One region of the Salipaludibacillus sp. HK11 genome, then DNA from elsewhere that is predicted to be linked to it. Evidence: a T-box and tRNA genes for the amino acid it is inferred to sense, from the RefSeq annotation. Region 1 holds a T-box; the other holds one or more tRNA genes.
The links. A T-box is a leader RNA that pairs with one kind of tRNA and senses whether it is charged. The one in region 1 lies ahead of serS (serine--tRNA ligase), so its partner is inferred to be a tRNA-Ser.

Region 1 (4,407 bases):
GGTTTTTTTGGATCTTTTCCTGCTCCAGCTTTGTCACCGATTAGTTTTGGACTTATTGTTGGTTCGTTTCTTTTTGGATTTGGTATGGAAGTAGGTAGTGGCCTAGCCCCAGCATCTTTATATAAAGTCGAAGGTGGAAGGACAGCAATGATCTTTACGCTGTTTGGATTTACTGTGGGCGCTACATTGGGAGCCGCACACTTTGGGTTTTGGAATGAAACCCTTCCTTCTGCTTCGCCTTTCTCACTGGCTACTGATTCCCCTCTTGGTTATTCTGGAGCTTCGGTGTTGCAAAACTCTGTCTTCGCTTTCATTGCTTTTGGGAGCTATTTGTACAAAAAAAAGAAAAGACCACCTGCGCTGCCATCTATGCCTTCAGGTACAAATTGGAGGCAAATTCTTTTTGGGTTCTGGCCTCTATGGATCGGTGCCTTAATCCTTGCAGCTTTGAATGCCCTCACACTCCTTATTCGTGGAGAACCATGGGTACTTACCGCCGCATTTAGTCTTTGGGGCTCAAAAATCGCGATGTTCTTCGGCCTTGATGTTAATACGTGGGGTTACTGGGGAGCACAAGAAGACTTTCAGTCGCTTCACTCATCAGTATTTGAGAGTTCTACTAGTGTCCTGAACTTCGGAGTCATCATTGGTACATTTATCACCCTTACTCTTGGTGGTTTGATCCGCTTTGCGAAAATTTCTTTTCGCATCTGCCTGATTGCACTAATAGGTGGTACCTTGATGGGCTACGGGGCTACACTTGCATTTGGTGCAAACGTTGGTGCTTATTTTAGTGGTATAGCTTCATTCAGTCTTCATGCATGGATATGGGCTATCTTTGCCATTACTGGTGTTTATGTTGCTTATTACCTTGAAAAAAGATTTGATTTTAGACGCGTTCAATCAAAAAATTAAAATCACTTTTTTTATAAATCTGTGTAAAAGAAAGACAGCTTTGTGAAAAATACTGTGCTTCGGATTTTTCAACTCTTCCAATCGGTGACCAATACATTTAATTTTTGTAGCTAAACGGAAATAAAACCCCTTCACAAAGACGAAGGGGCTACTAATTTCTATTTTTTAATTGTATCTTTTCCGCCCATATATGGACGAAGTACTTCAGGTATTTCAATAGAACCATCTTCTTGTTGATAGTTTTCTAAGATAGCTGCAACCGTACGTCCAATCGCAAGACCAGATCCATTAAGAGTATGAACATACTCAGCTTTTGCTTTTATATCTCGTTTAAATCGAATATTTGCACGCCTTGCCTGAAAAGATTCAAAGTTACTACAAGAAGAAATTTCTCGATACGTTCCGTTACTCGGGATCCAAACTTCTATATCATATTTTTTCGCAGCAGTGAAACCTAAATCTCCTGTGCACATATTCAAGACACGATACGGTAATTTAAGAAGTTGGAGAACTTTTTCCGCCTGTGACGTTAATAGTTCCAACTGTTCATAAGAGTCTTCAGGTTTTACGAAGCGGACAAGCTCAACTTTATTAAACTGGTGCTGACGGATCAGTCCTCTTGTATCACGACCAGCAGATCCCGCTTCAGAACGGAAACAAGCACTATAAGCCGTATAAGCCTTTGGTAAGTCTTCAATCGGCATAATCTCATCTCGGTGCATGTTCGTCACTGGTACTTCGGCAGTAGGAATAAGAAAATAATCTTCTTCATGTATTTTAAATGCATCCTCTTCAAATTTAGGTAACTGCCCCGTACCTGTCATACTGTCACGGTTGACTATGTACGGTGGCATCACTTCCATATATCCATGTTTGTCTTCGTGCAAATCCATCATAAAGTTTATTAATGCCCGTTCCAATCGAGCACCCAGCCCTTTATAAAATACAAAACGGCTTCCTGTAACTTTAGATGCTCGTTCGAAATCCAAGATATCAAGCTCTGTGGCGAGATCCCAATGTGCTTTTTCTTGAAAAGAAAAGCTTCGGATATCTCCCCATGTACGTACTTCTTCGTTATCTTCTTCATCAGCACCAACAGGAGCACTTTCATGAGGGATATTCGGGATTGTTAATAAAAGATGATTCAATTCTTCATCAACTTCTCGCAAACTCTCATCAAGTTTCTTAATTGCTCCAGACACTTGCTGCATCTCTTCAATAACAGAACTTGCATCCTTTTTCTCTCGCTTCATCTGAGATATTTCCTGGGAAACCTTATTACGACGGCTTTTTAACTCTTCTACTTCTTGAATCGTTTCCCTACGTTTTTCGTCTAACGCCCCGAACTGGTCTAGAGCTGAAATATCCTCATTACGTTCCGCTAACTTCCCTTTAACTTCATCAAATTGATTTCGTAACAATTTTACATCTAACATCTAATAAACCTCCTTTAGGTTTTGGAAAAAATAACTAGAAAAAGCATAATAATAGGAGTCTTGGTCCTACATATAAAAAAACTCCCGTCCCTGAATGAGTCATTCAGGGACGAGAGTTACCCGCGTTGCCACCCTGGTTAAAATGAGCCAACATTCTCTCATTTCCACCTTATTCTTATTAACGGTTAAGATCCGAACCAGTCTACTTTACATTCCGAGTTCAACTGATTTGCTCAAGGATGGATTCACGAGTCGTTTCCACCAGTTTACAGCAGCCACTGGCTCTCTAAAGAAAACAATTATCGATACTAGTTCCTATCTTCGCAAAAATATTAAAATTTGTATTCTTAACATACCGAATTTTTTATAAAAAATCAAGCATGTAATGCTGGCTCTCGAACCATTTTCACAAAATATTGATGCATTCGGTAATCATCTGTTAATTCAGGGTGAAATGAGCAAGCTAAAAATGGTCCTTGCTGGGCTGCAACAATATCTCCATCATACGTAGCTAATACGTCTACAGATGGACCAACCTTATTGATAATTGGCGCACGTATAAATACTGCCTCTATATCTTCACCAATCCGGTTCATATTTAATCGTGCTTCAAAACTTTCCCGCTGACGGCCAAAGGCATTTCGTTCGACTGTCATATCCATCACGGATAAATGCGGTTCTGTTTGTCCAACGATTTCGTTAGCCATTAAGATTGCACCAGCGCATGTCCCAAAAACTGGTTTACCGTTTTTAGCAAACGCCTTTAACGGTTCAAAAAATCCATATAGATTAATTAACCGGCGCATCGTTGTACTTTCTCCACCCGGAAAAACAAGACCATCTATATGATCTAACTGCTCCGCTTTTTTTACGATTGTTACATGGACATCAGGCGCTTGTAATGCTTTTACATGCTCTCTTACGGCGCCTTGTAACGCCAACACACCAATGTTGATCATGATGTCTCACCTCTTTCGTCAAACCATTCTTATTGGGTCATTTATCGGAAGAAAAACTTAAAATTTACCATCCACGCTCTTGCATACGATCCTTTTGTTCAATGGAAGATATTTCAATACCTTTCATCGCTGGTCCTAAATTTTTAGATAGCTTAGCAATCAAGTCATAGTCTTGATAGTGTGTTGTTGCTTCAACAATTGCTTTCGCAAACTTCCCTGGATTTTCTGACTTAAAAATACCTGATCCTACAAAGACACCATCAGAACCTAATTGCATCATTAAGGCAGCATCTGCTGGAGTTGCGATCCCACCTGCGGCGAAGTTTACAACTGGTAGTCGACCGTTTCGCTTAATATCAAGCAATACTTCGTAAGGCGCTCCTAAATTCTTTGCTTCAGTCATAAGCTCGTCCTCAGACATGCTAATAACTTTATTAATTTGTCCTTGGATAAGTCGCTGATGACGAACCGCTTCAACAATATTTCCAGTCCCTGGTTCACCTTTCGTACGAAGCATAGAAGCCCCTTCACCGATACGACGAGTCGCTTCTCCAAGGTCTTTAGCACCACAAACAAAAGGTACTGTATAGTCACGCTTGTTCAAGTGGTACACTTCATCTGCTGGAGTTAATACTTCACTCTCATCAATGTAATCGACACCAAGCGATTCTAAAATACGAGCTTCAACGATATGACCAATACGTGCTTTGGCCATGACTGGGATCGACACAGCATTTTGGACTTCCTCGACAATTGATGGATCAGCCATACGGGCTACTCCACCTTCTGCGCGAATATCGGATGGTACACGTTCAAGTGCCATAACCGCTACAGCACCAGCCTCTTCAGCAATTTTTGCTTGCTCTGCGTTCACCACATCCATGATGACGCCACCTTTTTGCATTTCTGCCATACCTCTTTTTACGCGATCCGTTCCTACATGTTTTTCCATGATGATGATCCCCCTTTATTTATTACGCTTTATTTTGGTAGATAAAGATGTTTTTCATACCAAAGCATTCATACAATCCATTATAACGAAAAAACCTATTCGATTGGTAGGAATTTATCCATTAAATTCAGAAATAGTTTTAAAA
Region 2 (4,407 bases), 1.3 Mb from region 1:
ATATTACACCAAGACGAAGAACAATTACCCTGTCAATTTTTTTTGCCCACATTCCGGCAAGAATAAAAGTCAAAGGTTGCATGATGACAATAAACAGATTGTAAATAGCCAACTTCATAAAATCCTCTGATTGCTTCCATAAATAAACGTTAACAAATGTATTCGACAAGGCAATACTTAACGCATATAGCCCACCAATAACTAATAGTAATTCAATATCTCTATTTAATTCTATATCTCCTACCAAAGCTTTAACCCATTTTCCCATCCAACCAACGCTCCTTTTACTCACACTCAATCTAGTTTGTCACTAGAACAAAAGGATATTCCATTAATTCTTCCATTAGGAGAGAAGTCTCAGCAAATACTTCAAATTGGAAGAAGTGGATATTTTTATTGTGATTTAATGAGCAAGTTAGGAGGGGAGTTTTTTTAAAAGAAGATAAGGTATGCGCTATTCAGCATATCTTCTTTCGCTAGCTTCCTAAGTAAGTTTATGCTTTCTTTCCTAGATTACTTGATTATGATTTTTCTGTAACCACATTAATCAAGGTTCTTATATCAAAATATGTATTTTAATATTCTTTAGCGGTTCTTTCAATTTTACTTATCAACAAAAGTGCCACAAAACCAAATTGGTTTTGTGGCACAATAAAATTATTATTTTGCTGCTGCGTAACGTTTAGCAACTTCATCCCAGTTAATTACATTGAAAAAAGCATCAACATAATCAGGACGCTTATTTTGGTACTTTAAATAGTAAGCATGCTCCCAAACATCTACACCTAGAATACCAGTCTTACCTTCCATAATTGGAGTATCTTGGTTTGGTGTGCTTGTTACTTCAAGCTCCCCGTTATTTACTGCTAGCCATGCCCAACCAGAACCGAATCGAGTTAGAGCAGCATTTTTAAATTCTTCTTTAAATTTGTCAAAGCTACCAAAAGTTTTATCAATAGCTGCGGCTAGTTCACCTGTTGGTGATCCGCCACCGTCTGGAGACATGATTTCCCAAAATAATGTGTGGTTAAAGTGACCTCCACCATTATTGCGTACAGGACCTCGAACGCTCTCAGGTAAACCATCTAGGTTCGTTAATAATTCTTCTAAACTTTTCCCCTCAAGATCACTATGACCTTCAAGAGCACCGTTCAGCTTCGTTATATACGTGTTATGGTGCTTACCATGATGAATTTTCATTGTCTCTTCATCAATGTGTGGTGCTAATGCGTCGTGTGCGTATGGTAGTTCGGGTAAAGAAAATGACATTCATATCTCCTCCTTGATTAATTGTATGTAGGAATTGATGTTTCTCTTATAACAAGAAAATCATCCCACAAAGACACTACCTTTTCCAACATGAGAAATGGGTTATCCTTTTATACTTTTTACATTATCAAATATTCCCTTTGCTTACAAACGATAAACCTCCAATTTCAAAAGAAAGATAGATAATTTCATTTATTCTGATAATCCATTTAAAAAGTTAGGAAAAACTATTTTAATCTATTGTCGTATTACACTTCTGTTTTTTGTAATGGATTAAACGTCATTCTTGGGTTGATCATTTGATTTGGACTTTTTAATTGGAGCATATTTGCTGAGTCTGAAAAATCAATTATTAATTCATTATCATAAACCCATTCTACCCTCTTTTGAATTGCAACTCGAAACGGTTTTGGTTCAGTCTCTATTAATAATTCTTCGCCTGTAAGCTTGTCTTCAGTGATTTCAACAAGATTACTTACTCCGTTAACGACACACCCGCAACCATCAGTATCATATTGTAAAACTAAAATATGACTATTAGTATCTGAAGCTTGCTCTATTATTATTTGTTTAGCCGTATCTGTTATTTTAATTTTCACTTAACACCCTCCTAACGAGATCATTTCTTATAATTATGATGGCTCTCACCAATATAAACAAATTAATTGCTTAAAGAAAATATAAAACGAATAACTGCTACTTAAAATATCAATAAAAAAACTCACTAGCATAAATGCCAATGAGTGGTTAATTGTTAAATGGAGGAGGAAGAGGGATTCGAACCCCCGCGGGCTTTGACACCCCTGTTGGTTTTCAAGACCAATCCCTTCAGCCAGACTTGGGTATTCCTCCTTATTAACTTTAAAAATGGTGGACCCTGTAGGACTCGAACCTACGACCGGACGGTTATGAGCCGTCAGCTCTAACCAACTGAGCTAAGGGTCCTTAAAGAGAACATGATTTATCATGGTAGCGGCGGAGGGGATCGAACCCCCGACCTCACGGGTATGAACCGTACGCTCTAGCCAGCTGAGCTACACCGCCATTAATTTGTTTGGTTAATCAGACAATGAACATCTTACCATGAATAAATAAATTATGTCAATACATTATTTTAGTATTAAATATTAACGCGCTTAAGAGGAAAAAATCTCACTCCAACACATTAATATGGTAATGATATTATTCTTCATCTAGTACTGCCTCTGCAATATTAACTGAATGGTCTCCAATTCTTTCTAAATTACTTATCATATCAACGAATACTATCCCAGCAGAAGCTTCACAGTTCCCCTCATTTAATCTCATAATATGTTTTTTTCGAAGTTGACGCTCCATTTTGTCGATCCGATCTTCCTTGATAACGACTGATCGAGCTGCAAGAATATCGCCATTTTCTAATGCTTTTTCGGCTTCTTCTAATGTTTCTATCGTTAATGCAAACATTTCTCGCAAGTCTTGCATAGCTAACTCTGACATTTTCACTTTGTTTGTTATTTGATACTCAGTCAATTCGATAACATTTTCCATATGATCACCAACACGTTCAATATCTCTGACAGTATCCATCAACATTGAATGTAACCTAGAATCTTCTGCTGTTAGTGAGTTTGTCGAAATTTTCACTAGGTAGTCGGTAATTTTTCTATCAAGGTTATTCACTGCATCTTCAAATTGGTAAGCTAATTCTGCATGTCGCTTATGTTTTGTTTCAACAAATTGTGATGCTTCAACAAGACCTTGCCTGGACAGTTCTGCCATTCGCAACGTTTCTTTTTTGGCTTGACCTAAAGCAATCGAAGAAGATTGCGAAATCAAAACCGGATCTAAGTGTTGCGCTTTGTACCCAATAACCGTTTCAGTACCAGGGATAAACTTTGTAACTACAACCGCCAATAGCGCGACAAAAGGTAGCTGTATTAGCACATTGGACACGTTAAAAATCCCGTGAGCAACAGCAATTGTCATCTCTGGATTTAGAGACATTCGCTCCTGTAAGTAGACCATCATGGAAATGTAAGGGTGAATTACTACCAACACGATGGCTGTGCCAATTAAATTAAAAATAACATGGGATAAAGCAGCCCTTTTTGCAGCAATAGAAGCTCCTAACGAAGCCAATACAGCTGTAATAGTCGTACCAATGTTATCTCCAAATAATACTGGCAATGCCGCATCTAAACCAATTGTACCTTGAGCGAATAATTGCTGCAATAATCCAATTGCTGCTGTTGAACTTTGTACACTTACAGTAAAAATAACACCTATTACAACTCCAAGAATAGGATTTTCACTCATGCTAACTGTCAAGTCAGCGAAAGCTTGTAGATCTCTTAAAGGACGAAGGCCATCCCCCATTAAATTTAGACCATAGAAGAGTGCTCCAAAACCAAAAAACACTTGCCCAAAATTATTTGCTTTTTTATTTTTCAAGAAGAAAATCAAAAAAGTCCCTATCGCGATAATAGGTAAAGCATAATCTGAAATTTTCAATCCGATTATAAACGCGGTAACAGTTGTTCCAATATTAGCCCCCATAATAACACCTATAGATTGACGGAGTGTCATGAAACCTGCATTAACTAGCCCTATAGCAAGAACCGTGGTGCCAGTGCTTGTCTGTAATAGAATAGTAACTACGAGACCTGCTATCACACCCATAACGGGGTTACTCGTAAACTTATCTAATATATCTCTTAACTTATCTCCTGCAACTTTTTGAAGACCATCACCTAAATATTTAATTCCAAATAAAAAGATGGCAAGTCCACCAATAAACATGAACAATAGGTCTCTTAACTCTAATTCCAAAACCTCATCCCCCAGCTTTCGTCATTATTCTCTTATATGTATCACCGTTCTTCATCGTACTTTGTTATTATTAATTATTTGTTAATGAATTGTAAAGATTGTGTTAAGTTTCTAACTATATCTACATATTTACATTATATTAGATTTTTTTTGCAAAATCCTCCATTATTACTGGTCATTTACACTTAAAAATGTAATAGTATTACGTGTAGATCTATTTATAAATTTTCTAGAGGAGTGAAAAAATGAATATCTTTCAACAATTAATAAAAAGTTTACATTCACCAGAAACAATATCGAAATTCCGCTTTCAAAAAATAGGGAAAA

Region 2: it encodes a tRNA-Ser, which carries the amino acid that the T-box ahead of serS (serine--tRNA ligase) is inferred to sense. The anticodon was not compared.

Annotation. Positions count from the first base shown of each region.
Region 1 covers NZ_CP181045.1:3,794,903-3,799,309, reverse strand. Annotated here, with positions in the region: gene ACM26V_RS17815 (YeeE/YedE family protein) at 1-915, shown strand, start outside; gene serS (serine--tRNA ligase) at 1,074-2,351, opposite strand; T-box leader at 2,454-2,682, opposite strand; gene pdxT (pyridoxal 5'-phosphate synthase glutaminase subunit PdxT) at 2,726-3,310, opposite strand; gene pdxS (pyridoxal 5'-phosphate synthase lyase subunit PdxS) at 3,375-4,262, opposite strand.
Region 2 covers NZ_CP181045.1:5,141,962-5,146,368, reverse strand. Annotated here, with positions in the region: gene ACM26V_RS24465 (MFS transporter) at 1-268, opposite strand, end outside; gene ACM26V_RS24460 (superoxide dismutase) at 661-1,269, opposite strand; gene ACM26V_RS24455 (iron-sulfur cluster biosynthesis family protein) at 1,518-1,868, opposite strand; tRNA gene ACM26V_RS24450 (tRNA-Ser) at 2,029-2,121, opposite strand; tRNA gene ACM26V_RS24445 (tRNA-Ile) at 2,138-2,214, opposite strand; tRNA gene ACM26V_RS24440 (tRNA-Met) at 2,237-2,313, opposite strand; gene ACM26V_RS24435 (Na/Pi cotransporter family protein) at 2,452-4,050, opposite strand; gene ACM26V_RS24430 (DUF1189 domain-containing protein) at 4,326-4,407, shown strand, end outside.